Regions from separate parts of the Agrococcus sp. Marseille-Q4369 genome, predicted to be linked through region 3. Evidence: predicted binding sites of a transcription regulator. Region 3 holds the regulator's gene; each other region holds the start of a gene.
What was found. Region 3 encodes LexA, which represses DNA repair genes until DNA is damaged. Its sites were predicted from a motif close to TCGAACANNTGTTCGA; they were not measured.
Positions count from the first base shown of each region.

Region 1: imuA' (DnaE2-dependent mutagenesis accessory factor ImuA') is a predicted target of LexA. The motif match lies at 4,864-4,879, and genes of this name have one in related genera.
Region 2: JSQ78_RS13445 (HNH endonuclease signature motif containing protein) is a predicted target of LexA. The motif match lies at 2,684-2,699, and genes of this name have one in related genera.

Region 1 is NZ_CP070501.1:1,303,954-1,313,349, reverse strand. Features, by position in the region: gene JSQ78_RS06580 (ABC transporter ATP-binding protein) at 1-1,668, shown strand, start outside; gene JSQ78_RS06575 (alpha-amylase family glycosyl hydrolase) at 1,745-3,244, opposite strand; gene JSQ78_RS06570 (GNAT family N-acetyltransferase) at 3,263-3,709, opposite strand; gene JSQ78_RS06565 (1-phosphofructokinase family hexose kinase) at 3,781-4,770, opposite strand; gene imuA' (DnaE2-dependent mutagenesis accessory factor ImuA') at 4,890-5,579, shown strand; gene JSQ78_RS06555 (LPXTG cell wall anchor domain-containing protein) at 5,719-6,132, shown strand; gene JSQ78_RS06550 (DNA polymerase Y family protein) at 6,254-7,801, shown strand; gene JSQ78_RS06545 (TVP38/TMEM64 family protein) at 7,856-8,614, opposite strand; gene JSQ78_RS06540 (error-prone DNA polymerase) at 8,747-9,396, shown strand, end outside.
Region 2 is NZ_CP070501.1:2,667,230-2,676,625, reverse strand. Features, by position in the region: gene JSQ78_RS13450 (DEAD/DEAH box helicase) at 1-867, opposite strand, end outside; gene JSQ78_RS13445 (HNH endonuclease signature motif containing protein) at 1,157-2,623, opposite strand; gene JSQ78_RS13440 (SRPBCC family protein) at 2,785-3,231, opposite strand; gene JSQ78_RS13435 (Hsp20/alpha crystallin family protein) at 3,362-3,808, shown strand; gene JSQ78_RS13430 (biopolymer transporter Tol) at 3,805-4,122, shown strand; gene JSQ78_RS13425 (GNAT family N-acetyltransferase) at 4,119-4,586, shown strand; gene thpR (RNA 2',3'-cyclic phosphodiesterase) at 4,640-5,191, shown strand; gene JSQ78_RS13415 (saccharopine dehydrogenase family protein) at 5,195-6,433, opposite strand; gene JSQ78_RS13410 (APC family permease) at 6,595-8,124, shown strand; gene JSQ78_RS13405 (universal stress protein) at 8,121-8,537, shown strand; gene JSQ78_RS13400 (aspartate aminotransferase family protein) at 8,626-9,396, shown strand, end outside.
Region 3 is NZ_CP070501.1:857,947-867,342, forward strand. Features, by position in the region: gene JSQ78_RS04365 (DUF1844 domain-containing protein) at 139-498, shown strand; gene JSQ78_RS04370 (SseB family protein) at 511-1,344, opposite strand; gene priA (bifunctional 1-(5-phosphoribosyl)-5-((5-phosphoribosylamino)methylideneamino)imidazole-4-carboxamide isomerase/phosphoribosylanthranilate isomerase PriA) at 1,348-2,097, opposite strand; gene hisH (imidazole glycerol phosphate synthase subunit HisH) at 2,157-2,795, opposite strand; gene hisB (imidazoleglycerol-phosphate dehydratase HisB) at 2,792-3,391, opposite strand; gene JSQ78_RS04390 (histidinol-phosphate transaminase) at 3,401-4,480, opposite strand; gene JSQ78_RS04395 (hypothetical protein) at 4,546-4,911, opposite strand; gene lexA (transcriptional repressor LexA) at 5,153-5,776, shown strand; gene hflX (GTPase HflX) at 5,779-7,278, opposite strand; gene JSQ78_RS04410 (class I SAM-dependent methyltransferase) at 7,308-7,913, shown strand; gene dapF (diaminopimelate epimerase) at 7,897-8,760, opposite strand; gene miaA (tRNA (adenosine(37)-N6)-dimethylallyltransferase MiaA) at 8,757-9,396, opposite strand, start outside.

The sequences.
Region 1 (9,396 bases), 450 kb from region 3:
GTCGTGATCGCGGCCGCCGCGAACATCGCGGGGCCGCTGCTCATCGCCTACGGGATCGACGTCGGCCTGCCCGCGATCATGCGGCAGGGCGACTGGATGCCGCTGTGGGTCGCGACGCTCGTCTACATCGCCGCGGCGATCGCCGCCGGCGTGCTCATGTACCTCTACACGGTCGGCATCGCGCGCATCAGCCAGACGGTGCTCTACGAGCTGCGCCGCCGCCTGTTCGCGCACGCGCAGCGCTTGAGCCTCGAGTTCCACGAGTCCTACACGTCGGGCCGCATCATCGCCCGGCAGACGAGCGACCTCGAGTCGATCCGCGACCTGCTCGACCAGGGCCTCAACGAGCTCGTGCGCGGCGTGCTCATCATGGGCTTCACCGCCGGCGCCATGACGCTGCTCGACCCGCTCTCGGGCGCGATCATCGGCATCGCGCTCATCCCGGCGATCATCCTCACGCGCTGGTTCCAGGTGCGCTCGACGGTGCTCTTCCGCGAGACCCGCACGACGAGCGCGCGCATGATCGTGCACTTCGTCGAGACCATGACGGGCATCCGCGCCGTGAAGGCGTTCCGCAAGGAGGGCGCGAACCAGCGCGAGTTCGACGAGCGCGTCGACGACTACCGCGACGCGAACTACCGCACGATCAACATCTTCGGCATCTACGAGCCGGGCATCATGATGATCGGCGCAGTCACGATCGCGACGCTCGTGCTCGTCGGCGGCCTCCGGGTCGTCGAGGGCTCGATGCAGATCGGCGCCCTGCTCGGCGTCGCCCTCTACGCGCGCAACTTCTTCCAGCCCATCCAGGGCATCGGCATGTTCTTCAACGGCTACCAGTCGGCCTCGGCCGCGCTCGAGAAGATCTCGGGCGTGCTCGAGGAGGAGCCGACGGTGAAGGAGCCGGTGCAGCCGAAGGCGCTGCCGGCCTCGCGCGGCCAGATCGACTTCGACGCGGTGCGCTTCGCGTACGGCAACGGCAAGGTCGTGCTGCCCGACTTCGACCTGCACATCCCCTCCGGTCAGACGATCGCGCTCGTCGGCACGACCGGCGCGGGCAAGTCGACGCTCGCGAAGCTCGTCTCGCGCTTCTACGACCCGACCGACGGATCGGTGAAGCTCGACGGCGTCGACCTGCGGGAGCTCGCGAACGACGACCTGCGCCGCGCGGTCGTGATGGTGACGCAGGAGGCATACCTCTTCTCGGGCACCGTCGCCGACAACATCGCGCTCGGCAAGCCCGGTGCGAGCGACGAGGAGATCGAGGCGGCCGCGCGCGCGGTCGGCGCGCACGGCTTCATCGAGGCGCTGCCCGACGGCTACGCGACCGACGTCAACAAGCGCGGCGGTCGCGTGAGCGCGGGGCAGCGGCAGCTGCTGTCGTTCGCGCGCGCGTTCCTCGCCGACCCGCGCGTGCTCATCCTCGACGAGGCGACGGCGTCGCTCGACATCCCGTCGGAGCGGCTCGTGCAGGAGGGCCTCACGACCCTGCTCGCCGACCGCACGGCGATCATCATCGCGCACCGGCTCTCGACCGTCGCGATCGCCGACCGGGTGCTCGTGATGGAGCACGGCCGGATCATCGAGGACGGCTCGCCGGCCGAGCTCATCGAGCAGGGCGGCAAGTTCGCGTCGCTGCACCGCGCGTGGCGGGAGTCGCTCGTCTAGTCCCGACGCCTCCGTCGAACTTCCCCGAACCGCGGGATCCCGCCGGGGAAAGCCGCGGTTCGGGGAAGTTCGGCGGTCAGGGGCGGGTGGAGCGGTCGAGCGCGACCGCTTGCCACGGGCCGAGCTCGAGCGCGGCGACGCCGCCGGCGACCTCGACGACGGATGCGCAGTCGGGCACGACGACGTCGCAGTACGTCCCGTCAGGCAGGTCGATGGGCACCTCGACCGAGGTCGGCTCGTCGTCGAGCTGCACCGCGAACGCGGCCGTCTCGCCGCGGAGCGACACGAAGACCGAGCCGATCGACGACTGCTCGGTCACGGGCGCGTCGACGACGCGCGTGCGCCAGGAGACGAGCTCGAGCGTGCCGGGCCACCGGTGCTGGCACACCCACTCGCCGTCCTGCCAGCCGCCCTCGGGGTCTGGCCGTGCATCCGCCGTGCACGACGCATCCGCCACCGAGCCGTCGGCCTCGAGCTCGGGACCCGCGTCGCGGTCGGTAAAGGCGTAGCCGGAGTAGAGCGTCGGCGGACCGTAGTCGCTCGCGAGCATGACCGCGGTCGCCGCGGCGAACGCGCCGCCGTCGCGGTAGGAGAGCGTCTGGCTGTTGCGCTCGGTGTCGTGGTTGGCGACGAAGGTGCGCTGGCCCTCCTCGAGCAGGCCGTAGCCGGCGGGGGAGAGGTCGGCGACGGCCCGCGCCTGTCCGCCGCGCACGAAGGCGCCGACGCGCTCGGCCCAGCCGAACTCCCACACGGTCGAGAAGCCCGTGTACTGCTCGGGCGTCACCGGCTCGCCCGCGCCGCGGATGACCTCGCTGATGACGGGCGTGCCCTCGGGCAGCGCGGCGACGATCGCGGCGGCGTCTCTGGGGTCGATGTGCTTGGCCGCGTCGATGCGGAAGCCCGTCACGCCGAGCGAGAGCAGGTCGTCGAGGTAGGCGACGATCGTGGCGCGCACGTGCACCGACTCGGTCGCGAGGTCGGCGAGGTTCTCGAGCTCGCAGTGCTGGATGACGAAGGGCTCCCGGTAGGCGTCGATGTCGTCGTCGAGCGTGCGGTTGCAGTCGTGGAAGTCGGCGCGGCCGTAGAGGCCCGGGTACTCGTAGTGCTCGAAGGCGGTGCCCGCCCAGCCCGAGCCCGACTCGACGCCCGCCATGTGGTTGATCACCGCATCCGCGTAGACGTCGACGCCCGCCTCGCCGCACGCGGCGGTCATGGCGGCGAACTCGTCGCGCGTGCCGAGCCGCGACTCGACCTCGTACGAGACGGGCTGGTAGCTCCACCACCACTCGGTGCCATCCGCGCCGGCAGGGCCGGCGGTGCCATCCGCGCCGGCAGGGCCGGCGGTGCCATCCGCGCCGGGCAGCCCGGCTGTCGCGCCGTCGACGTGCTCCTGCGGCGGCGAGGTCAGCACCCACGCGACGCCGGCCTCGCCGAGCGCGGGGCACTCGGCGGCGATCGCGTCCCACGTCCACTGGAACAGCGCGACGCCCGCGTCGCGGCGCTCGGGCGGGGCGGACGCGCAGCCCGCGACCGCGAGCACGGCCGCGGTGGCGACGATGGCGGCCAGGCGACGCATGCGCGGCGCTAGCGCCGGCTAGAGCGTCTTGCGGCCGATGGCCTCGCCGTACTCGTTCTCGCCGATGATCTCGAAGCCGACGGCCTGGAAGAACTTGCCGGGGCCGAGGTCGCCCTCCTCCCACACCGCGAAGAGGTGCTCGAAGCCGAGCCGCTTGGCCTCCTCGGCGACCTGCTCGACGGTGTAGCTGCCGACGCCGCGCCGCTGCGCGTCGCCCGCGACGTACATGCGCAGGATGCTCGAGCGGTACTCCTCGCGGTCGACCTCGGGGTCGAAGTTCGCCATCACGAACGCGACGGGCTCGTCGCCGTCGAAGACGACGCGCTGCCACGCGCTCTGGGTGTTGACGAACTCCTCGAGGCGCGCGTTGGCGGCGAGGAAGGCCTCCTGGCCGCGCTTGAGCGTCATGCCGTTGGCAGCGACGATGTTGGCGGCGTTGAGCTCTTCGAGGCGCAGTGTCGTCATGGGCACACCGTACCAGCGCGATGCCGGGGGCCGAATGGGCGTTGGGTGAACGCTCGGAGTCGGCTGGACGCTCAGCCGATGGGCGTGATGCGGATGCGCTCGACGAGCTCGGCGGGGTCGGCGATCGAGCCGGCCTGGGCGTGGAGCACCGCGGCCGCCGACCACGCGGTCGCGCGGGCGAGCTGCTCCTCGAGCGACGCGCCCTCACCGAGGCTCTGTGCGAGCGCCGCGACGGCGGCGTCGCCCGCGCCGGTCGGGTTGCCGTCGAGCACGTGGTCGAGCACGGCGTGCCACGCGCGACCGTCGGGGAGCACCGCGAGCATCCCCTCGATGTCGAGCGACGCGAAGACGGTGCCGGTGCCGAGCGCCGCGAGCCGGCGGGCGGCGTCGAGCGGGTCGGTGCCGCCCATGGCGTCGAAGAGCTCGTGCCGGTTGGGCTTGACGGCCGTCGCGCCCGAGGCCATCGCGTGCCGCAGCTGCTCGCCGCCGACGTCGACGATCACGGGGCGGCCGGCGGCGAGCGCGATGTCGACGACGGATGCGCAGAAGCGGTCGGGCGTCAGCGGCGGGAGCGAGCCCGACGAGACGACGACGCGCGCGGCGGGCGCCTCGGCGCGCACGATCTCGAGCACGCGCGCCCAGTCGTCGTGGTCGATCGGCTCGCCGGTCTCGTTGAGGTTCGTGGTGCCGGCGGGGGTGACGATCGCGGTCGTGCGCCGCGTGGGTGCCGACACCTCGACGAGCCGGTGCGGGATCCCGGAGCGGTCGAGGTCGTGCACGAACAGCGACTGCACGGGGCCGCCGACCGGGGCGACGACGATCGCGCGACCGTGCTGCTGGTGCAGCACGCGCGCGACGTTGACGCCCTTCCCTCCCGCGCGCGCGAGCCCGGTCGGCACGCGGTGGCTCGAGCCGGGCCGCAGGTCGTCGATCGTGTAGGTGATGTCGATCGCGGGGTTCGTCGTGACGCACAGCACGTGGGTGCCGGTCGAGCGGTCGGTGTCGGCGGCCGGTGCGAGGGTCTCGGATGCGTCGTCGGGGTGGGGAGCGTCGGTCGCCATCCGGCCTCCTCGTCGCGGTCGCAGGGCTCAGCGGATCGGGATCGATCTTCGCATGGAGCACGGCCGCCGACACGCCGCAGGCGGTTGACCGGTTCGAACACACCTTCGAGAATGGGGGGATGAGGATGGCGACCACGAGGCTCGAGCGCCGCTCGGGCGAGGAGCGCACCGCGACGATCGAGGCGCTCCGCGAGCGGCTGCGCGGCATGCAGCAGGCCGTGCCCGCGACCGCGCCGACGGTCGACGAGTCGGCGCCCGCCGGGCTCGACGAGGTCGTCCGCAGCCTCCGCCCCGGCGCCGCCCACAGCATCCAGTCGCGCAGCCTCGCGCTCGCGTGCCTGGGCGCGGCCCTGCCTGCCGGCGCGTGGGGCGCGATCGTCGGCATGCCCGACCTCGGCATCGAGGCGGCCCGCGACCTCGGTGTGCCGATCGACCGCATCGCGCTCGTGCCGCAGCCGGGCCGCGCGTGGCTCGACGCGGTCGCGAGCCTCGCCGAGGCGATGCCGGTCGTGCTCGCCGCCTCTCCCGCGCGCGTGACGCCCACCGAGGCCGCGCGCCTCGCGGCGCGGCTGCGGCAGGCCTCCTCGACGCTGCTCGTCGTCGGCGAGTGGCCGAACGCTGCGACCGTCGTGCGGAGCGTGCGCGCCGAGTGGCAGGGCCTCGCCGACGGCGACGGGCGGATCGCCGCGGGGAGCCTGCTCGTCGAGGCGGCTGCGGGCGGCGCACCGCGGAGGGCGCGCATCCCGATCGCGGGTCGGCCGGCGGTCGAGCTCGAGGAGGAGGCGCCGTTGCGCCTCCCCGCTGCCTGAGCTCGCACCGCCGGTGGTGACGCCGGGTGCGGGTGACGGTGACGAGGGCGAGCAGCCTGGTTCACCGTCGCTGATCGACGCGGATGTCTGCCTGGGCCTCGGTCTGCTGGGCTCGAGCTCGGGCTCCTGCGCGCCGGCGGTGGCGCCGGGTGCCGGCGAGGGCTCGGACCGTCCTGAGCAGCCGCCGCTCATCGACGCCGACGTGTGCGTCGCCCTCTCGCTGCTCGGCGTCGTCTCGCCGGGCTGCGTCGACGGAGCGCCGGTCGCCCCGGGTCAGCCTGGCGAGCCTGGACAGCCCGGCGAGCCTGGTCAGCCCGGTGAGCCCGGCATGCCCGGCGAGCCCGCTCCGATCGACAAGGGCGACGTCCCCGGTGACGAGCCGGCGGGCGACGCCAAGACGGATCGCGCGGTGACGGCCGTGGCCGCCGACGAGCCGACGGCGATGCTGCCCCGCACGGGTGGCAGCGCTGGCGAGATGCTGCTCCCGGCGCTCGCCCTGCTCGCAGCGGGTGCGCTCCTGCTGCTGCGCCGCCGCTCGACCGGGGTGAGCTGAATGGAGCGGGGGTGCGGGGCGCGCGAGCCGCGTCCCGCACCTCTGCATGCCCGCACCCGATCGCGGCCGCGACACACCGCATCCGCTTGACGCTGATCGAACGTGTGTTCGATGATGAGGTGTGACGATCGAGACGGAGAGCGAGACCGGAGCGCGGGTGCGCGGCGGCCGCGTCGGCGTGCTCAAGGTGCCCGACTGGTCGGTCGTCGTCGCGCGCCAGACCGGCGCGCTGCCCGCGGGCGGCGAGCAGGGATCGCCCGGCGCGATCGTGCACGCGCTGCGCGTCGTCGCGTGCGACGCAGAGGCCCGCGCCGATGGCGTGCGGGTGGGGATGCGGGTGCGCGACGCGCAGGGCGCATCGCCGATGCTCGCGCTCGCGCCCGCCGACCCGGTCGGGGAGGCGCTCGCCTTCGAGCGCGTCGTGCGCGCGGTGCTCGCGGTCGTGCCGACGGCGCAGCCGATCGGCGACGGGGCGCTCGCGTTCCGGATGCGCGGGGCGAGCCGGTTCTACGGCTCCGAGTCGCGCGCGATCGAGGCGGTGCGAGGCGCGCTCGCCCCACTCGGGCTCACGGCGAGCTTCGGCGTCGCCGACGACCGCTTCTCGGCGGAGCTCGCCGCGGGCGCGGGCGCTGAGACGATCGTGCCGGCGGGCCGCAGCCGCGAGTTCCTCAGCCGCCTGCCCGTCGGCGTGCTCGGCGACGACGAGCTGCCGAGCATGCTGCACCGGCTCGGCGTGCACACCCTCGGCGGCTTCGCGCAGCTGCCCGACGCGAGCGTGCGCGACCGCTTCGGCGAGGCCGGGCTCGTGGCGCTCGCGAGGGCGCGCGGGCTCGACGACCGGCGCGTCGACGACAGCGGCCTCGGCGAGGAGCGAGTGCTGCGGCTCGCGTTCGAGCCGGGCATCGAGGGCGTGCACGAGCTCGCGCTCGCGGTGCGCGAGCCGGTCGAGCGCTTCGTGCGGCAGCTCGCCGAGCAGCGGCTCGTGTGCAGCGAGATCCGCATCGTCATGCGCGGCGAGGAGGGCCGCGTGAGCGAGCGGCTCTGGCGGCAGCCGGGGTTCCTGCGCGCGGGCGACATCGTCGACCGGATGCGGTGGCAGCTGGGCGAGAGCGAGCTCGGCTCGGCGCTCGTCGAGGTGCAGGCGCTGCCCGAGCGGCTCGACGCCGACGTCGAGCACATGCCGGGGCTGTGGGGCGGCGGCGACATCGACGACCGCACGAAGCACGCGCTCGAGCGGCTGCAGGGCATGCTCGGCCGCGAGGCGGTGCTCACCGCACGACCCGGTGGCGGGCGGCTGCTCGCCGAGCGCGGCGTGCTCACACCGTGGGGCGATGCACCGGCGCCGCAGGCCGCGGGTCCGTGGCCGGGCGCGCTTCCGCCGCCGCGGCCCGCGGTCGTCTTCCGGCCGCCGCTGCCCGTGCGGCTGCTCGATGCGGCGGGGGAGTCGGTCGACGCCGCGGCCCTCGACGAGCGGCAGGGGAGCCCTGTCGCCTTCTCGCCCCCCGCATCCGCCCGTCGTCGCGTGGTCGCGTGGGCGGGGCCGTGGCCGATCCGGCGCCGCGAGCTCGGCGACGTCGTGCACCGCGTGCAGATCCTCGACGGCGAGGGGGAGGCGTGGGTGCTGCTGCACGCCGATGGGTCGTGGCTCGCGGAGGGGCGCTACGCCTGACGGCTCTCGGCGAATGGTTTCGACTCGCTCAGCCGCCTGCGGCGGCGGAGCGGCTCAACCAGCGGAGGTGTCGGAGGGATCCGGCTCGCCCGGCAGCGAGTGCTCGGCCTTGCCGCGCCACGAGCGCCACGCCCAGATCGTGAAGCCGAGCACGACGCCCCACGCGATGACGACGACCGCGCCCGCCCAGAACGACGGCGCGGCGATGAAGGCGCCGATCGAGACGAGCGAGACCTGCCCGGGCACGGAGGCGAAGAGCGATGCGATCGAGAAGACGCGGCTCGGCACCCCGAGCGCGCCGGCGCCGTAGTTGACGGGCCAGTAGGGCATGCCCGGCATGACCCGGAGCGTGAACACGGCCGCGAAGCCGCTGCTCTCGTCGAGCCGGTCCTCGAGCTTCTTGGCGTGCCGGCCGAGCAGGCGCATGACGGTCGTGCGGCCGACCGCGCGGGCGATCCAGTAGGCGCCGATGCTGCCGATGACGGCGCCGACGACCGAGAGCAGGCTGCCCGCCGGCACGCCGAACAGCAGGCCGCCGACGAGCGCCATGATCGTCACCGGGATGGGCGTGAGCGCCACGACGGCGTAGGCGGCGACGAAGACGAGCCAGCTCCACCAGCCGAAGCCCTCGATCTGCGCGCGGAGGTCGTCGAGGTCGGGCAGCCGCACCGTCGCCGCGACCCAGATGATCGCCGCGACGACCGCGATGAGCGCGGCAATGCGGAGGATCGTGCCGCGCCGTGAGCCGCGTCCCACCGACCGCGCACCGTCGCGGCCGGCGTCGGAGCGGCCGGGAGCGCGCGTGGCAGACATGCGGCAAGCCTAGGGCGGGGCGATCGGGCGACCGGTGGGAGCTGTGGCGCGAGTGGGCGACGACGGGTAGCATTCGAATGTACGTTCGAATGAGGCCGATGCCTCGACGACACGCGGGAAGGAGGCGAGGAGATGGGCTGGAACAACCCCGCGATGCCGTGGAGCGAGCTCGAGGGCATCCTCTCCGACCGCGACGTCAGCGCCGGCCGCACGCCGCACGCGCGCGACCTCGACGAGGCGCGGCGCCGCCGCGTGCGCGTGCCGCAACCCGGCGCGGTCACGCCCTACGCCGAGCTGCACGCGCACTCGCACTACTCGTTCCTCGACGGCGCCGCGAGCCCCACCGAGCTCGTCACCGAGGCGCGCCGGCTCGGCCTCGAGGCGCTCGCGCTCGTCGACCACGACGGGCTCTACGGCGCGGTGCGCTTCGCCGAGGCGGCCGCCGAGGCCGAGCTGCCGACCGTCTTCGGCACCGAGTTCTCGATCGGCCTCGACGAGCCGCAGAACGGCGTGCCCGACCCGGGCGGCAGCCACCTCGTGGCGCTCGCGACCGGCCCCGCCGGCTACACGGCGCTCGCGACCGCCCTCACCGACGGCTACCTCGCGACCGACGCGAAGGGCGCGCCGGGCGAGAAGGGCCGGCCCGTCTTCGAGCTCGAGCGGCTCGCCGAGACGGCGAGCGGCGAGTGGATGATCCTCTCGGGCTGCCGGAAGGGCGCCGTGCGCCAGGCGCTCGGCGAGGCCGACCCGGAGGGGGCGGATGCTGCGGGTCGCGAGCTCGA
Region 2 (9,396 bases), 930 kb from region 3:
CACCTCGTAGTTGACGATGACGACGTCGGCGAACGCGTCGAGCGTGTCGCCGTCGCCCTGCAGCACCGCGGCGCGGCGGCCGGGCAGCCAGCGCTCCGTCTCGCGCGCCCAGTTGATCTTCACGACGCTCGGCGCGACGACGAGGAGGGGGAACGCGTCGGCAGCCTGAGCCGCGAGCAGCGCTTGCGCCGTCTTGCCGAGGCCCGGCTCGTCGGCGAGCAGGAACGTGCGGTGCCCGTCGCGAGCGGCCTGCACGAGCTCGGCCTGGTGGTGCATGAGCTCCTTGCCGCCCGGTGCGATGTGCCGCTTCGGCTCGGGCAGCGGCATGCACGCCGGTCGGCCGTCGGCCGCGACCTCGAACGAGAGGTAGAGCGGCGAGAGCAGGTCGAAGCCCGCGAGGCGGTCGCGCTCGGGCTTGCGCCGCACGTGCGTGAGGTCGGGCTCGAGGAAGGGGTTGGCGAGCGCCACGCGGCGCACCGACGGCGGCACGACTTGCGGCGCCTGCGGCTCGGTGCTCTCGGGCTCGGGAGCCGACTGCGGCTCGGGAGCCTCCTCGATGCCCGCCGCCTGCAGCATCTCGCGCTTGCGCTCGCGCACGGCGTCGGTGATCGGGGCCCCGTCGCCGAGCAGCGGCAGCAGCGTGGGCTCGCGGCTCGCGGCCTTCGCGAGGATGACGGCGATGCCGTCGAGGCGCTTGAGGTCCTCGGCGCGCTGCGCGTCGGTGAGGTTCTTGTCGGCGCGCACGCGGGCGCGCTCCTCGCGCGCGAGCATCGCGACGACCTGCAGCTTCACGCGCGTCGAGCGCGAGGCGGAGCCGCGCTTGACGCCCGCCTCGACCTGCCGCACGGCGCGGGCGAGCTGCGGGATGAGCGCGTCGCGCTCTCGGGTGGCGGGCCGCTCGGCGGCCGCCTCGTCGACGACCAGCGCGTCGAGGTCTGGGGATGCGTCCGTCTCGGTCGCATCGATGGTTGCGGCGTCTGCCACGTGTCCTCCGTTCGAGGCGGGGCCGGCGGTGCGGGCCCCGGATTGACGGGCTTCGACGAGCACCGACAGATCGGTGCGTGACTCATCGAGCCGGCGGCTGCGGCTGCGGTGCACGGGCGGGGCCGCTTCGCGGCTCCGGCGGTGACCGGCGCTGTCGCCGTCCACCATCCTACTAGGTCGAGCCCCGGATCCGCTCGGATGACCCGCTGAATCGCGTGACGGCTGCGCCGAGCCGCGTCGAGATGGGGCCGCGCTTGGGTCGTCTGGGTCTGCGGATGGGTGGCAGGAGGATGCGGGTGACGCGCCAGCGCGTGCCGATCTTGTCGATGCGGAGTCTGCCGCTGTGGACCTCGCGATGGCACGTGGGGCATAGCAGGATGCCGTTGTCGGTGTCGGTCGGGCCGCCGTCGGCCCAGCGCATGACGTGGTGCACGTCGCCCCAGGTGGCGGGGATGCGGCAGTCGGGGCCTTGGCAGTGGCGGTCGCGGAGCATGATCGCGATCCGCTGCCAGAGGGAGAACAGCCGCTTGCGGCGGCCGAGCTTGAGGACGTGGCCGTCGCCGTCGACGAGCGCGGCCTGCACGAACCCGTCGCACACGATCCGGGCCGCGAGGCCTGCCGGGACGGTCTCGCCGGTCTCGACGATGTCGCACGTCGCCGGCCGCCCCTCGGCGTGCTTGTCGAGCTCCGCCTGGGTGATCGCGACCAGCAGCGTCGGCGCGTCGCCGCCGGGCCGGGGCGGCTCGCCGGAGCGGGCGTGGGCGCGGAACAGGCCCACCAGCACGTCCGCGTGCCGCTGCGCGTCGGTTCGCTCATCATCGGCCGGCGCGTCGGGGTTCTCGAACCCGTCCCCGGTGCGCGGCGAGTCGTAGGCGGCCAGCACCGCCATCACCTCCGCCCCCTCCACCGGCGGGAACGCCACCCGGCCGCGGAAGACCCCGTCCGCGCACTGCGCGAGCGTGAACTCCCGCTCGGCGACCTGCGCCTCCTCCCGCGGCTCCGCCCCGTCCGGGTCGAGCGCCGAGAGCCACTGCCGCGCCGTGACCGCCAGCAGCTCCGGCGGGGTCGGGACCGCGTCGTCGTAGCCGCGCTCGCCCGGACGCTGCTCCCCCACCGCCGCACCCACGAGATCCTCCTCCGCGGCCAGCCGCGCGTCGGGGTCGGCGCGGCCGCCAGCGGACTCCAGCACCTCCACGATCACCCGGCCCTGGTCGATCGCGATCGACCCGTCCTCCAGCGCGCCCGCGACGTGCGGGTAGAGCGGCTCGAGCGGCAGTCCGGTCGGACCCACCCGCGGGGTCGAGACGCGGGCGAGCTGCAGGATCGCCTTCGCCCGCGAGGCCGAGACTCCCGCCTCGTGCCGCAGCGCGGTCCTCGTCGAGTGGTACCCGAACGTGCGCGCCTGGTTCGGCGCATCCATCGCCGGCACCGACCGCTCCACCACCCCCGCCATCCGCACCAGCGCCCCATCGGCCAGCCGGGCCAGCTCCCCGACGGCAGCGAACGCATCCCACCGCTCGACATCGCCCAGACCATCGAACGCGGCCAGGATCTCCTCGACATCCGCCTGCACCGCGGCCAGCCGCTCGCGCAGACCAGCAGCCTCGGGCGACCTGCCCTGCCGCTGCTGCCCGTCCATCACGACCCTCCAACACGACAGCACCGACGCCGTCGCTGTCCCCCGATTCTACCGAGCGGCTCGAACCTCTGTTCGAGGATCGAGGGGGCTGTGGAGAACTCGGCAAGCGCCGCGCTGGGCGCACACCGCATCGAAGGGCAGCGGGCGGGGTCGCCCGGAGGTCAACCCTCGAGCAGCGCCTGCAGGCGATCGATCGAGGCGAGCAGCTGCTCCTCGCGCGTGCGCCGCGCGCGGTCGAGGCGCGACTCGTCGTGCAGCTGCGTCCAGTCGTAGGTGTGGGTGACGCGCGTGCCGCCGTCGGCAGGCTCGAGCTCCCATCGCCACAGCTGCCCGATCGGCGGCTTGCCCTCCTCGGCGGGCTTCCACGCGATGCGGCGGCCCTCCTCGAACTCGACCACGTGGTTCTCGCGCACCGCGCCGCTGCCGAGCGTCATCGAGAACACCTCGCCCACGGCGCGCACCCGCTGCCCCTCGGCGGCCGACCCGAGGTTGTCGTTGCCGTCCCACGCGGGCTGCCGCGACGGGTCGGCGATCTCCTCGAAGATGACGTCGGCGGGGGCAGCGATCACGCGGCTCGCACTCACCACTCGGGATTCGCTGTCGCTCATGGCTCGATCGAACCACGCGCGCACCTCGAGGCGCCACCGTGGCGTGACCCGCCGCATCCGCCCCCATTGAGACCGCGACAGAAGCGGAGTAGACACGAGGCACGCGACCGACGCGACGGAGGGAGCAGCCATGAGCACGGAAGCCGCGCGCAAGTACCCGGTGTTCCCGCCGTTCACGGAGTGGGTGGATGCGTTCGCCCTGCTGGGCGGGTGGGATGGCCGCGGGCCCCTCCCGGGCATCCGCGTCGAGGAGCTCGTGCACGACGACGAGTTCATCGTGCATGCCGAGCTGCCGGGGCTCGACCCCGAGCGCGACATCGACGTGAGCGTCGCGCACGGCACGCTGACGATCCACGCCGAGCGGCATCCCGACAAGCGCGAAAAGCAGCGCTCGGAGTTCCGCTATGGCGCGCTCGCCCGCGCGGTGCGCCTGCCGCAGGGGGCGAACGACGACGACATCACCGCCGTCTACGAGGACGGCGTGCTCACCGTGCGCGTCGGGCTCGATCCGGTGCCGACGAAGCCTCGCCACATCCCGATCGAGCATCGCTCGAGCTCGCGGCGCGGTCGGCGGTGACGGCGCCGGAGCGCACCGACGACGGCCGCTGGATCGTCGTCGACGGGCGGCGGTGGCGGGCTGAGGATCCGTCGCTCGACGCCGAGGTCGCGACGCGGCTGCGCTCGCACCTCGGGCGCGCCCGCTCCGCGGTGCGGAGCGGGCCGGATGACGCGAGCGAGCGGCGCGCGCGCGATCGCGTGCAGCTCGCGAAGGAGGGCCTCGGCGAGCGCGGCACGGCGTGGTGGGAGCTGACCGAGGCCGAGCGCGCGGAGCGCGCTGCGGAGCGGCTCGCGAGCCTCGACGAGCTCGCGCCGCCGGAGCACCGGTCGTGAGCGCCGCGCGCGCGGCCAGGGCGGAGACGAGCGGGATCATCGTGCACCCCGCGACGCACGACCGCTTCGACGATCTCGCCGCCATCATCGGCCCGAAGCGGCCCGACGCATCCGTCTGCTGGTGCCTCAGCCACCGCATCGACGCGAAGACGAACACGTCGCTGCACGGCGTCGAGCGCGGCGCGTACGTCGAGCGGCTCACGCGAGAGCCCATCGCGCCGGGCGTGCTCGGCTACGACGGCGACGAGGTCGTCGGCTGGGCCGCCGTCGCGCCGCGCGCGCAGCTGCCGTTCGAGCGCTCGCGGAAGATCCCGCACGTCGACGAGCAGCCGGTCTGGTCGATCTTGTGCATCCGCGTGCGGCCGGGGCACCGCGGGCGCGGCATCTCGCACGCGGTGCTCGCAGGCGCCGTCTCGAGCGGGTTCCCGCGCGTGGTGATGCGCGAGCAGCTCGCTCCCCGCTGAAGGGGCCGATCGGCGCACACGCGATGCTCTGCCGAGCGCCCTACGGTGGGCGGATGGGTCGGCGGATGTTCGCGGCGGTCGTGCCGCCCGAGGACGTGCGGGAGGATCTCGCCGAGTTCCTCGACGTGCGCGAAGGGCTGCGCTGGACGCGGCCGGACCGCATGCATCTCACGCTCGCGTTCCTCGCCGACGTGCCCGAGCGCATCCTCGAGCCCCTCGAGGAGCGGCTCGCGAGCGCCGCTCGCGGCGTCGACCCGTTCGAGTGCTCGCTCGCGGGGGCCGGTGCCTTCCCGCACCCCGACCGCCCCGCGGTGCTGTGGCTCGGCGTCGGCGAGGGCGGCGACGCGCTCGAGCGGCTCGCCCGCCGCGTGCGCGACGGCGCGAACGCCGCGGGCGCGCCGCCCGACGGCAAGCGCTTCACGCCGCACGTGACGCTCGCGCGCCCGCCGCGCGACCGCAGCGCCCTGCGCTGGCTCCGCGTGCTCGACACCTACCGCTCGCGCCGCTGGAGGGTCGACGAGGTGGAGCTCGTCGACTCGCAGCTGCTCGGCCACGGCAGGCGGCCGCTGCACGAGACGGTCGCGCGCCTGCCGCTCGGCGGCTAGGCGTCACGCCTTCGCCGCGACCTCCATCTGGCCCCACGGCGAGCCGTACTCGCCGAGCAGGTCGAGGAACGGCGCAGGCTGCATCGTCTCGGGGCCGAGCACGCCGGCGCCCGACCACTCGCCGCGCGCGAGCAGCTCGAGCGCGATGACCGGGTTGATCGCCGTCTGCCAGACGACGCACTGGTGGCCGTACTCGGCCATCGACCACTCGTTGTCGACCACGTGGTAGAGGTACGTCGAGCGCGGCTGCCCGTCCTTGCCCGTGCCGCGCACCCACACGCCCGCGCACGTCTTGCCCGTCATGACCGGGCCGATCGTCGCCGGGTCGGGCAGCACCGCGGCGACGACGTCGCGCGGGCTCACCTCGACGCCGCCGACCTTCACCTTGTCGGTGCGGTCGAGCCCGAGCGTGTTGAGCGTGCGCAGCACGCCGATGAACTCCTCGCCGAGCCCGTACTTGAAGGTGACGCGGTCGGCCTCGAGCCAGCGCGGCATCATGAGCACCTCCTCGTGCTCGACGTTGACGCACTCGACCGGCCCGATGCCCTCGGGGAAGTCGAACACCTCCGGCTCGCTGAACGGCTCGGTGGTGTACCAGCCGCCGTCGACGTCCTGCCGCGAGCGCTCCCAGATGACCGGCGGGTTGAGGCACTCCTCGATCGTCGTCCAGATCGAGAACGAGGGCGCGAAGATCTCCTTCCCGTGCTCGTCGTGCACGGCGAGGTTCGCGCCGTCGCGCGTGCCGAGCTCGTCGATGTGGTCGAAGAGCTCGTCGGCGGCGTAGCGCGCGAGCACGTTCGAAAGCCCCGGCTCGACGCCGATCCCGACGAGCGCCAGCCGCCCGGCCGCCTCCCACTCCCCCGACTTCGCGAACTGCTCGTCGCCGAGCTTGAGCCCGACCTTCCGGTACGGATCCTCCGGGTGGCGCTTCGACAGGCTCATCGCCATGTCGAGGTAGTCGGCGCCGGCGGCGAGCGCGCCGTCGAAGATCGGCATCACGAAGCGCGGGTCGACCGCGTTCATCACGTGCGTGATCCGGTGCTCCCGGCAGAGCGCCGCGACGGACTCGGGGTCAGATGCGTCCACTCGCGCGGCCGTGAAGCGCGCGTCGGCCGCGGCGGCGCGCTCCGCGCGCGACGCGTCGTAGTCGGCGATCACGATCGCCTCGAAGAAGTCGCGCCGGGCGGCGATCGCCGCGAACGCGCCGCCCACTCCTCCGGCTCCGATCAGCAGGATCCGCATGGACTCACCCCTCCGACCGGCATCGCCCACGGATCCCGGCTGGCCCAGACTGTAGCGCAGCGGCGACGGAATCAGTATCGTCTGCCAGCAGAAGCAGCGGATGCGTCACCCATGGCGGGCGATGGCCACGGTATCCGCCGAATGCGCGACGAGGAGCACCAGTGAGCGACGACACCATCGCGGCGCGGCCGCCCGCTCCGCAGTCGGGGCTGAAGCCGAACGCCATCGGCTTCTTCGACGCCATGGTCATCGGCCTCGCGTCGACCTCCCCCGCGTACACGATCGCCGCGATCATCGGCGGGCTCGTGCTCTTCAGCGGCGTGCACGCCCCGGGCATCATGCTCGCGAGCTTCATCCCGATGCTGCTCATCGCATCCGCCTTCTACTACTTGAACACCGTCGACCAGGACTGCGGCACGACCTTCTCGTGGGTCACGCGAGCGATGGGACCGTGGCTCGGCTGGATCGGCGGTTGGGCGATCGCCATGACCGGCGTGCTCATCGTCGGCTCGCTCGCCGAGGTGGGCGTGCGCTACTCGCTGCTCACCTTCGGCCTCGAGGACGCCGCATACGACCCGGTGCTCATCCGCGTGCTGACCGTCGTGCTCATCCTCGTGATGACGGCGATCTGCGTCTGGGGCACCGAGATCTCTGCGCGGCTGCAGAACGTGCTCATCGTCTTCCAGGTGCTCTCGCTCCTCGCGTTCGCGGTCGTCGCGTTCGCGCTCGTGTTCTCGGGGAACTCGCCCTTCGACTCGCTCACGCCGTCGTGGGAGTGGCTCAACCCCTTCGGCGGCGGCTGGGAGGGCGTGACCGCCGGCCTGCTGCTCGGCGTCTTCGCCTACTGGGGCTGGGAGTCGGCCGTCAACCTCACCGAGGAGACGACCAACTCGTCGCAAGCGCCCGGCAAGGCCGCCATCTGGTCGACGATCGTGCTGCTCGCGACCTACCTCTCGGTGACGATCGCGGTCGTCGCGCTCGCCGGCGACGCGTTCCTCGCCGAGAACGCCGACGAGGAGGACGCGATCTTCCAGGTGCTCGCGAGCGAGACCATGGGCCCGTGGGCGTGGGTCGTGATGCTCTCGGTCGCCACCTCGGCGATCGCCTCGACCCAGACGACGATCATCCCCGCCTCGCGCACGGGCCTCAGCATGGCCCGTCGCGGCGCGCTGCCCAAGACCTTCGGGCACATCCACCCCCGCTTCCGCACCCCCGACGTCTCGACCTGGTGGGTCGCGGGCATCGCGATCGCCTACTACCTCGTCGTGGGCCTGCTGAGCGAGACGGCGCTGTGGGACACGCTCACGGCGCTCGGCCTCCTCATCGCCTTCTACTACGCGCTCACCGGCATCGCGTGCGCCGTCTACTTCCGCAAGCGGCTCACGCGCAGCGCCAAGAGCTTCCTGCTCATCGGCGTCGGGCCCGTGCTCGGCTCGCTCATGCTCCTCTGGCTGCTCGTCGCCGCGATCATCGACTACGGCAACCCCGAGAACTCCTACACCGAGACCCCGTGGTTCGGCGTCGGCCCGCCCCTCGTGATCGGCGTCGGCATCTTCCTCACCGGCATCGTGCTCATGATCGTCTGGTACTTCCGCGACCGCCGCTTCTGGGCGGAGCGGCCGAGCACCGCCGAGCAGCCCATCGTGCGCATCGACGCGACGACGGGCCGCAGGGAGGGGACGGACGCATGACGATCGCGCTCGGCTACGACGAGTCGCCCGGCGCGCGCGCCGCGCTGCCCGTCGCGATCGACTTCGCGCGCCGCTTCGGCGAGCGGCTCGTGATCGTCTACGGCACCGCGCCGCCCGGATCGCTCGGCGAGGAGGCGCGCAGCCACGAGGCGGCGCTGCGGCAAGCGGGCAACGAGGCCGCCGGCCACGCCCTCGCCGAGGCGAGGGCGGCGGGGGTGGATGCGGTGGTCGAGCTGGTCTCGGAGCGCCCGGCCCCTGCCCTCCTCGACGCCGCCGAGCGGCACGACGCGCGACTCATCGTCGTCGGCACGTGGGGCGAGAGCCCCATGCGCGGCGCGATCCTCGGCTCGACGCCGCACAAGCTGCTGCACCTCAGCACCCGCCCGGTGCTGTGCGTGCCCGCGCTCGAGTGACGCGACGCATCCGCTCACCGTCCCGACGCATCCGCTCACCAACGACCGACACCGACACCGACTCGACACCGACGAAGGACCGACACGCATGAGCACGCCCGCCGACCACCTGTGGATGCACTTCACCCGGATGGCGGACGCCGACCGGGCGCCCGTCATCGTGCGCGGGGAGGGCGCCTACATCTGGGACGACCGCGGCAAGCGCTACCTCGACGGGCTCGCCGGCCTGTTCGTCAACCAGCTCGGACATGGCCGCGCCGACCTCGCGGCGGTCGCGGCGAAGCAAGCGGAGACGCTCGCCTTCTTCCCCGTCTGGTCGTACGCGCACCCGAGCGCGATCGAGCTCGCCGACAAGCTCGCGTCGCTCACGCCCGGCGACCTGAACCGCATCTTCTTCACCTCCGGCGGCGGCGAGGCGGTTGAGAGCGCGTGGAAGCTCGCGAAGAACTACTTCCGCCTGACGGGCAAGCCGCAGAAGCACAAGGTCATCAGCCGCGCGATCGCCTACCACGGCACGACGCACGGGGCGCTGTCGATCACGGGGCTCCCGGGCCTCAAGCAGATGTTCGAGCCGCTCGTGCCCTCGACGTTCCGCGTGCCGAGCACGAACATCTACCGCGCGCCCGTGCACCGCGACGACCCCGAGGCGTTCGGCCGCTGGGCCGCTGACCAGATCGCGGTCGCGATCGAGCAGGAGGGGCCTGAGACGGTCGCGGCGGTCTTCCTCGAGCCGGTGCAGAACTCGGGCGGCTGCTTCCCGCCGCCGCCGGGCTACTTCCAGCGCGTGCGCGAGATCTGCGATCGGTACGACGTGCTGCTCGTCTCGGACGAGGTGATCTGCGCGTTCGGCCGGCTCGGC
Region 3 (9,396 bases):
TCGAGTGACGCGCGCCGCCGTGCCGCTGACCCGTTAGCCTGGAACGACTGCGGGTGGGATTGCTCCTCTTTCACCTCCGGGCGAAAGCCCGAAACCTGCAGAACTCTACCAGAGACCAGCCTTCAGGAGAAGAGCGCGATGACTGACGCGATCGAGCACGACCACGACCACGACGCTCTCGCCGAGGCGCGCGACATCGCCGACGTCCCGGCGGTGGAGCTCATCAACACCGTCGCCATCCACCTGCTGAGCGCTGCGGCGGTCAAGGTCGGCCTCGCCGACGACCCCGAGCAGCAGATCGACCTCGACGAGGCGCGGAAGCTCATCAACGCGCTCGCGGGCCTCGTCACTGCGGCCGCTGCCGAGGTCGGGAGCGTCCACGCCGCGCCGCTGCGCGACGGCCTGCGCTCGGTGCAGCTCGCGTTCCGCGAGGCGAGCGCGATCCCCGACGCGCCGGGCAAGGGCCCGGGCGAGAAGTACACCGGCTCGGTCGTCTAGCGATCGGCCGCCTCAGCGCCGCTCGGCGCGCGTGACCGCCGCGAGCGGCGGTGCCGAGAGCGGCAGCGGCGAGGCTCCGCCGTCCCAGCGGTGCACGCGCAGCGCGAGGCTCTCGACGCGCGCTCGCAGCACCTCGGCCTCGCCGAGCGCGCTCGCGGCGCGGCCGACCTGCTCGGCGGCATCAGCTGAGCCGTCGACGAGCGCGTGCACCTCGAGGTCGGCGCCCGCGAGCCGGCAGCGCGGATCGCCGGTGGCGAGCACGACCGCCTGCACCGCCGATTGCTCGAACAGCGCGTCGAGCACGGCCTCGTGCACGGCCGCATCCTCCGCGCCCCACGCCCACGGGGCATCCGCCAGCATCGCCTCGAGCATCGTGCGCCCGAGCACGAACTCGCTCTCGGAGCCCGGGTCGAGCACGATCCGGCCCGGTCCGTCGAGCGCGGCCGCTGCCGCCCGCTGCACGCTCGAGGGCACGGGCCGCGCGGCCGCGTTCCAGGCCTGCATCGCCTGCACGTGCGAGAACATCGGCAGGATGGGCGCCCCGTCGGGGCCCTGCACCGTCACGATCGAGAGCTCCTGCGTCTTGTCGATCGTGCGGCCCCGCTCGTCGAGGCCTGTCTCCCCCGCCGCCGCGAGCAGCGGCACGAGCACGCGCTCGCCACGGAGCGCCTCGACGACCGCCGCTCGGTCCGCGCTGCCGTCGGCGAGCGCGCGCACCGCCTCGAGGTAGCCGGCCGGAGCCGACCCGTCGTCGTCCGCGTAGGTCGAGTCGTGGTGGTGGAACGAGCGCCCCGCCCAGGGTCGGCCGGCCGAGTCGACGTCGCGGCCGGGCGTCGGGCCCGGCATCGCCTACTGGCCCGCGACGTCGAGCGCCGCGGCGAGCGTGAACGCGCCGGCGTAGAGCGCCTTGCCGACGATCGCGCCCTCGACGCCGTGCGGCACGAGCTCGCGGAGCGCGGCGATGTCGTCGAGGCTCGCGACACCGCCGGAGGCGACGATGGGCTTCTCGGTGCGCTCGCCGACCTGCCGCAGCAGCTCGAGGTTCGGGCCCTTGAGGGTGCCGTCCTTCGTCACGTCGGTGACGACGTAGCGGCTGCAGCCGGCGGCCTCGAGCCGGTCGAGCACGTGCCACAGGTCGCCGCCGTCCTCGGTCCAGCCGCGCGCGGCGAGCGTCGTGCCGCGCACGTCGAGCCCGACGGCGATCTGGTCGCCGTACTCGGCGATGACGGATGCGGTCCACTCGGGGTTCTCGAGCGCGGCGGTGCCGAGGTTGATGCGCTTGACGCCGGTCGCGAGGGCCGCCTCGAGCGAGGCCTCGTCGCGGATGCCGCCCGAGAGCTCGACGTTGACGCGGCCCTTCGACGCCTTGATGACCTTGCGGATCACGGCGCGGTTGTCGCCGCGCCCGAAGGCGGCGTCGAGGTCGACGAGGTGCAGCCACTCCGCGCCCTGCCGGATCCAGTCCTCCGCGGCGTCGACTGGGCTCCCGAACGAGGTCTCGGTGCCCGCCTTGCCCTGCGTGAGCCGCACCGCCTTGCCGCCTGCGACGTCGATCGCGGGCAGCAGCTGCAGCTTGGGCGACTGGTTGAAGTCGGTCATGGGATGCGTTGCCTTCCGGACGGTGGCCGCGGCGCGGTGGAGCGCGCGGCCGGGTTGGATCAGAGCCCGCGGACCCAGTTCTCGAGCAGGCGCACGCCCGCTTCGCCCGACTTCTCGGGGTGGAACTGCGTCGCCGAGAGCGGGCCGTTCTCGACGGCGGCGATGAACCGCTCGCCGTGCTCGGCCCACGTGACGGCTGGCTGGCGCATGCGCGGGTGCGGGTCGATGCCCCACTCGGTGACGCCGTAGGAGTGGACGAAGTAGAAGCGCTCGTCGGCGAGGCCCGCGAAGAGCTGCGAGTGCTCGGGCGCCTCGACCTGTGCCCAGCCCATGTGGGGCAGCACGTCGGCCTGCAGGCGCCGCACGGTGCCGGGCCACTCGTCGAGGCCGCGCGTGTCGCCGCCGCCCTCCTCGCCGGTTGAGAAGAGGACCTGCATGCCGACGCAGATGCCGAGCACGGGCCGGCTGCCGGCGAGCCGGCGGCCGATGAGCTCGCCGCCGTGGATCGCCTGGATGCCCTCCATGCACGCGGCCATCGAGCCGACGCCGGGCACGACGAGACCGTCGGCCTCCATGATCGCGGTGCGGTCGGCCGTCAGGCGCACGTCGGCACCGGCCGCCTCGAGCGCCTTCGCGGCCGAGTGGACGTTGCCGAGCCCGTAGTCGAGCAGCGCGACGCGCTTGCGCTGGGCGGTCACAGTGCGCCCTTCGTCGACGGCACGCCGGTCACGCGGGGGTCGGGCTCGACCGCGACGCGCATCGCGCGCGCGAAGGCCTTGAACTCCGCCTCGGCGATGTGGTGCGGGTCGCGGCCCGCGAGCACCTCGATGTGCGCCGTGAGGCGGGCGTTGAGCGCGATGGCCTCGAAGGCGTGGCGCACGAGCGAGCCGGTGAAGTGTCCGCCGATGCGGTGCAGCTCGAAGCCCGCGGGCTCGCCGGAGTGCACGAGGAACGGGCGGCCGGAGAGGTCGACGACGGCGCGCGCGAGCGCCTCGTCGAGCGGCACGGTCGCGTCGCCGTAGCGGCGCACGCCGCGCTTGTCGCCGAGTGCCTCGCCGAGCGCGAGGCCGAGCGCGATCGCGGTGTCCTCCACCGTGTGGTGCGCGTCGATCTCGGTGTCGCCGCTCGCCTCGACCGTCAGGTCGATGAGCGAGTGCTTCGAGAACGCCGTCAGCATGTGGTCGAAGAAGGGCACCGTCGTCGAGATCGAGGAGGTGCCGGAGCCGTCGAGATCGACGGTGAGGCGGATGCTCGACTCGCTCGTCGTGCGCTCGATGGTTGCGGTGCGGGCCATCCTTCGATCCTAGTCCGCGCGCAGTTCGGCCATCGCGGCCAGCACGGCGCTCGTCTCGCCCCTCGTGCCCGCGGTGATGCGCAGCGTGCCCGGCAGACCGACGTCGCGCACGAGAATGCCGCGCTCCAGCAGGGCGCGGAAGGTCGCCTGCGGGTCGTCGACGCCCCCGACGAGCACGAAGTTCGCGTCCGACGGGTAGGGGCGGTAGCCGAGCCGGGAGAGCTCCTCGACCATGCGGTCGCGCTCGGCGCGCAGGTCGTCGACGCGCGAGAGCATGACGTCGCTGTGGCGCAGAGCCGCGACGGCCGCCGCCTGGGTGATGGCCGAGAGGTGGTAGGGCAGCCGCACGAGCCGGAGCGCGTCGATGACGGCCGGGTGGGCGGCGAGGTAGCCGACCCGCATGCCGGCGAACGCGAAGGCCTTGCTCATGGTGCGCGAGACGAGCAGCCGCGGGTGCCGCTCGAGCAGCGTGAGGGCCGTGCGGTCGCGGTCGCGAGCGAACTCGGCGTACGCCTCGTCGACGAGCACGATGCCGCGCGCCGCATCACAGGCCGCCTCGATCGTCTCGAGGTCGATGCCCGTGCCGGTCGGGTTGTTCGGCGAGCAGAGGAACACGACGTCGGGGTCGTGCTCGGCGATCGCCGCGCGGACGGCGCCGGCGTCGACGGTGAACTCCTCGTCCCTCGGCACCGGGACCCACCGCATCCCCACGCCCTGCGCGAGCAGCGGGTACATCGAGTAGGTGGGGGTGAACGACAGCAGCGTGCGACCGGGACCGCCGAAGGCCTGGAGCACGTGCTGGAGCACCTCGTTGGAGCCGTTGCCTGCCCAGATCTGCTCGGGCGTCACGCCGTGGCCCAAGTAGCGCGCGAACGAGCGGCGCAGCTCGTCGAACTCGCGGTCGGGGTAGCGGTTGGCGTCGGGCAGGGCGCGCGCGACCTCCTGCACGACGTCGAGCGCGACCTCCTCGGGCACCCGATAGGCGTTCTCGTTGACGTTGAGCCGCACGGGGACCTCGAGCTGCGGTGCGCCGTAGGGCGTCAGCCCGCGGAGGTCGTCGCGGATCGGGAGGTCGTCGAGGCTCGTCACCGATCCAGCCTAGGACTTCGGCGGATGCCGTCGGCCGCGCGCGACCCGGTCGCGGCGCGTGCTGCTCAGTCGGCGTACTGCGCGGGGATGGCGAGCCGCTCGCCCGGCTGGATGGCGCCGGCGATGCCGTTGAGCAGCTCGATCTCGGCGATGACGTCGCGCGGGTCGGCCTCGGGGGCGACGGCCTCGGCGATCTGCCAGAGCGACTGGCCCGGCACGACCGTGATGTGCTCGAACTCGGCGGTCGAGGCCGAGGAGGAGGCGACGGCACCGGCGACCGCGTCGCCGATGAGGCCCGCGCCGGCGAGCGCGCCCAGGGCGAGCACGGGCGCGGCGACGAGCAATGCGAGGGCGCGGCGGCCGCGAGCGGTCATGCGCAGGCGGAGCGTCGGTGCGGCGCCGGCGGTGGCGGTGATGGCGATGGCGGTCATGAGTGCCTCCTCTCGATCCAGTCCGAGGACTGGGATCCGCAGCCGGTGCTCGGCCGGGAGCACCGGCTGCGAATCTCTGTTTCGAATCTACTTTCGAACTGCCGCACGCGTCAACCCCGTCGTGGGAACTTTCTCCACGACTCGCTCGAACGTGCGTTTGATCCGGGCGCCCTCTCGGATACGCTTTCGAACCACCAGGAGTCCATCAGGCACCACTGACACGCGGGGATCGGGGCAACGGATGACGAGGCAGCTCACCGAGAAGCAGCAGGCGATCCTGCAGGTGATCCAGCGCGCCGTGAAGCAGCGCGGGTACCCGCCGAGCTACCGCGAGATCGGTGACGCCGTCGGCCTCTCGTCGCTCTCGAGCGTCACGCACCAGCTCGGGCAGCTCGAGCTCGCCGGCTGCATCCGCCGCGACCCGGCTCGTCCGCGCACGATCGAGGTGCTCGTCGACGACGAGATCGACGAGTCGGTCGGCTCGATCCAGCAGGCGGCGTTCGTGCCGCTCGTCGGCCGCATCGCCGCGGGCATCCCGATCACGGCCGAGGAGCAGGTCGACGACGTGTTCCCGCTGCCGAAGCAGCTCGTCGGCTCCGGCGATCTCTTCATGCTGCAGGTCGTCGGCGACTCGATGGTCGACGCCGCGATCTGCGACGGCGACTGGGTCGTCGTGCGTCAGCAGCGCGATGCCGTCAACGGCGACATCGTCGCGGCGATGCTCGACGGCGAGGCGACGGTCAAGGTGTTCAAGCAGCGCGACGGCCACACGTGGCTGCTGCCGCGCAACTCGGCATTCGAACCCATCCTCGGCGACGAGGCCGAGGTGCTCGGCCGCGTCGTCGCGGTCCTCAGGGCGGTCTGACCCTAGGCGACCACGAACTCCTCGAGCTGCCCCGCGGCAGCCGCGGTGACCATCGCCTCGACGCGCGTGCCGTCGGCCTCGTAGTCCTCGCGAAGCACCTCGAAGCGGTCGTGCAGCATCGCGATGATGTCGCCGCGATCGAAGGGCACGAGCAGCGAGACCGCGACCTCAGGCCGCGGCAGCAGCTCGGCGAGCCGCTCGAGGATCTCGTCGACGCCTTCGCCCGTGCGAGCAGACGCGAAGATCGCGTCGGGCTGCAGGCCGCGCAGCACGAGCCGATCGTCGTGGCTCACGAGATCCGCCTTGTTGAACACGACGATCTCGGGGATGGATCGGGCACCGGTCTCCCCCAGCACGTCGCGCACGGTCGCGATCTGCGACGCGGGGTCGGGGTGGCTCGCGTCGACGACGTGCACGATGACGTCCGACTCCGCGACCTCCTCGAGCGTCGAGCGGAACGCCTCGACGAGCTGGTGCGGCAGGTCGCGCACGAAGCCGACGGTGTCGGCGATCGTGAACTCGCGGCCGTCGGGCGTCTGCGTCCGCCGCACGGTCGAGTCGAGGGTCGCGAAGAGCGCGTTCTCGACGAGCACGCCCGCGCCCGTGATGCGGTTGAGCAGGCTCGACTTCCCGGCGTTCGTGTAGCCGGCGATCGCGACGCCCGGCACCTCGTTGCGGTCGCGGTTCGCCCGCTTCGCCTGGCGCACGGGGCCGAACCCCTTGATCTGCTTGCGGAGCCGTGCCATGCGCGAGTGGATGCGCCGGCGGTCGAGCTCGATCTTCGTCTCACCGGGGCCGCGCGAGCCCATGCCCGCGCCCTGCCCGCCGACCTGGCCACCGGCCTGGCGCGACATCGACTCGCCCCAGCCGCGCAGGCGCGGCAGCAGGTACTCGAGCTGCGCGAGCTCGACCTGCGCCTTGCCCTCTCGGCTCGTCGCGTGCTGGCTGAAGATGTCGAGGATGACCGCGGTGCGATCGATGACCTTGACCTTCACCCGGTCCTCGAGCGCGCGCCGCTGGCTCGGCGAGAGCTCGCTGTCGGCCACGACCGTGTCGGCGCCGAGCTCCTTCACCATCGCCGCGAGCTCCTCGGCCTTGCCGCGGCCCACGTAGATCGCCGGGTCGGGGTTCGGTCGCCGCTGGAGGACCCCGTCGAGCACGCGCGCGCCAGCGGTCTCGGCGAGCGCGGCGAGCTCGCGGAGCGAGTTCTCGGCGTCGTCGGCTGCGCCGCTGTAGACGCCCACGAGCACGACGTTCTCGAGCCGCAGCTGGCGGTACTCGACCTCGGTGACGTCCTCCAGCTCGGTGCGGAGGCCGTCGACACGGCGGAGCGCGGCGCGCTCCTCGCGGTCGAGCTGGTCGCCGTCGACGTCGCTGTGCGCGTCGTCGTCCTGCAGCGCCTGCGCGCGCTCGGCGAGCAGCTCGCGCTCGCCGGGCTCGGCCCACGCGAGGATGCGCTCCATCGCGCGCCCGCCGTCGGTGCCGTCCTGGGCTTCTGCCATGCGTTGCTTCCTTCTGTACTGTCGGATCCGTGTCGGACCACTACTTCTCGCCCGATCCTGCCGCGCCCGAGTCGGTCCGGACGCTCCGAGTGCCGATCGCGGGTCGAGAGCGGGAGATGGTGACCGCCGCCGGCGTCTTCTCCGGCGACCGCCTCGACGTCGGCACTGCGGTGCTGCTCGACGCCGTGCCCGCGCCGCCCGCGACGGGCGAGCTGCTCGACCTCGGCTGCGGGTGGGGGCCGATCGCCGCGACGCTCGCGCTCCGCTCCCCCGATGCCCGTGTCTGGGCCGTCGACGTCAACGCCCGAGCGCTCTCGCTCGTCGAGCGGAATGCCGAGCTGCTCAGTCTATCGAACATCGTGCCATCGATGCCAGAGCGCGTTCCTGCCGATGTGCGCTTCGACGCGATCTGGTCGAACCCGCCGATCCGCATCGGCAAGCAGCAGCTGCACGAGCTGCTCGAGGCGTGGATCCCGCGGCTCGCGCCGGGCGCGACGGCGTGGCTCGTCGTGCAGAAGCACCTCGGCGCCGACTCGCTGCTGCGCTGGCTGCAGGAGCGCTTCGCCGGCTTCAACGTCGAGCGCGCCGACTCCAGGAAGACGTACCGCATCATCGCCGTCACGGCGCCGGACTGAGCGCCTCCCCGCGGAAGACGATCTCCGCGGGCCCCGTGAGCCATGCGTGGCCGCGGGCGTCGACGTCGACCTCGAGCCGCCCGCCCGGCACGTCGACGATCCAGCGGTCGGCGGCCCCGCCCGACCAGTGCCGGGTCGCGAGGGCCGCGGCGACGGCGCCCGTGCCGCACGAGAGGGTCTCCCCCACGCCCCGCTCGTGCACGCGCATCCGGATCGAGCCGATGCCGTCGGCGATGACGCCGGGGACGACGAACTCGACGTTCGCGCCGTCCTCGGCGACGGGGTCGAGCGAGGGAGGCCGGTGCAGGTCGAGCGCGTCGAGCTCGGCCGCGTCGGCGAGGGCGACGACGACGTGCGGGTTGCCGGTCGAGACGTCGAGGCCGGGCCTGGCGACGTCGAGGCCGTCTGCGGCCACGAGCCGCGTGCCGCCGAGCTCGAACGGGCCGAGGTCGACCGCGAGCAGGCTGCCGTGCCGCACGACTCGCTTCACGCCGGCGCGCGTCGCCACGTCGATCGAGCCGCCGTCCGGCAGCTCGGCGAGCCCCTGCTCGAGCAGGAACCGCACGAACACGCGCACGCCGTTGCCGCACATCTCGCTCGCGCTGCCGTCGGCGTTCCAGTAGTCCATCGCCCACGTGCCCGCGGGCGCGGCGTCGAGTACCGCGTCGCCGGTGCGGCCCGCCGGCACAGCGCGGATGACCCCGTCGCCCCCGATGCCGAAGCGCCGGTCGGCGAGCGCGCGCACCTCGCCCGGCAGCAGCGGGCGCTCGCCTGCCGGGTCGGCGACGAGCACGAAGTCGTTGCCCGTGCCGTGGCCCTTCGCGAATCCGGTGGCGTGCGTCGTCATCCCCCCAGGCTAGCGACCGCGCGCTGTGCGAGCTCGACCGCGTCTGCGGGCGGCGCGGCCGGGTAGCGCTGGAACCACGACACCTGTCGACGCGCGTAGCGGCGGGTGAGGGCCTGCGTGCGCTCGATGGCCTCGACCTCCGTGATCCGGCCGTCGAGCTGGTCGAGGGCCTGGCGGTAGCCGATGGCCTGCTGCGCCGTCGTGCCCCGCTCGATCCCGGCCTCCCGGAGCGCTCGCGCCTCGTCGACGATGCCGAGCCGCCACATCCCCACCACGCGCGCATCGAGCCGGGCGACGAGCGCTGCGCGATCGACGCGCTCGTGCTGGATGATCGTCGGCCGAGCGAGCGACCGCTCGTCGGGAAGGCCGACGCGGAACGGCTCGCCGGTGAGGGTGACCGCCTCGAGCGCGCGCACGAGCCGGCGGCCGTTGTGCGGCCCGATCGCCTCGGCGGCCGCCGGGTCGACCGCGAGCAGTCGCGCGTGCATCGCCCCGGCACCCTCGGCCTCGAGCTCGGCCTCGAGCCGGGCGCGGAGCTCGGCGTCGGTCGCGGGGAACTCGAAGGCGTACAGCACGCTCGCGGCGTAGAGCCCGCTGCCGCCCACGAGGATCGGCACCGCGCCGCGCGCTTCGATG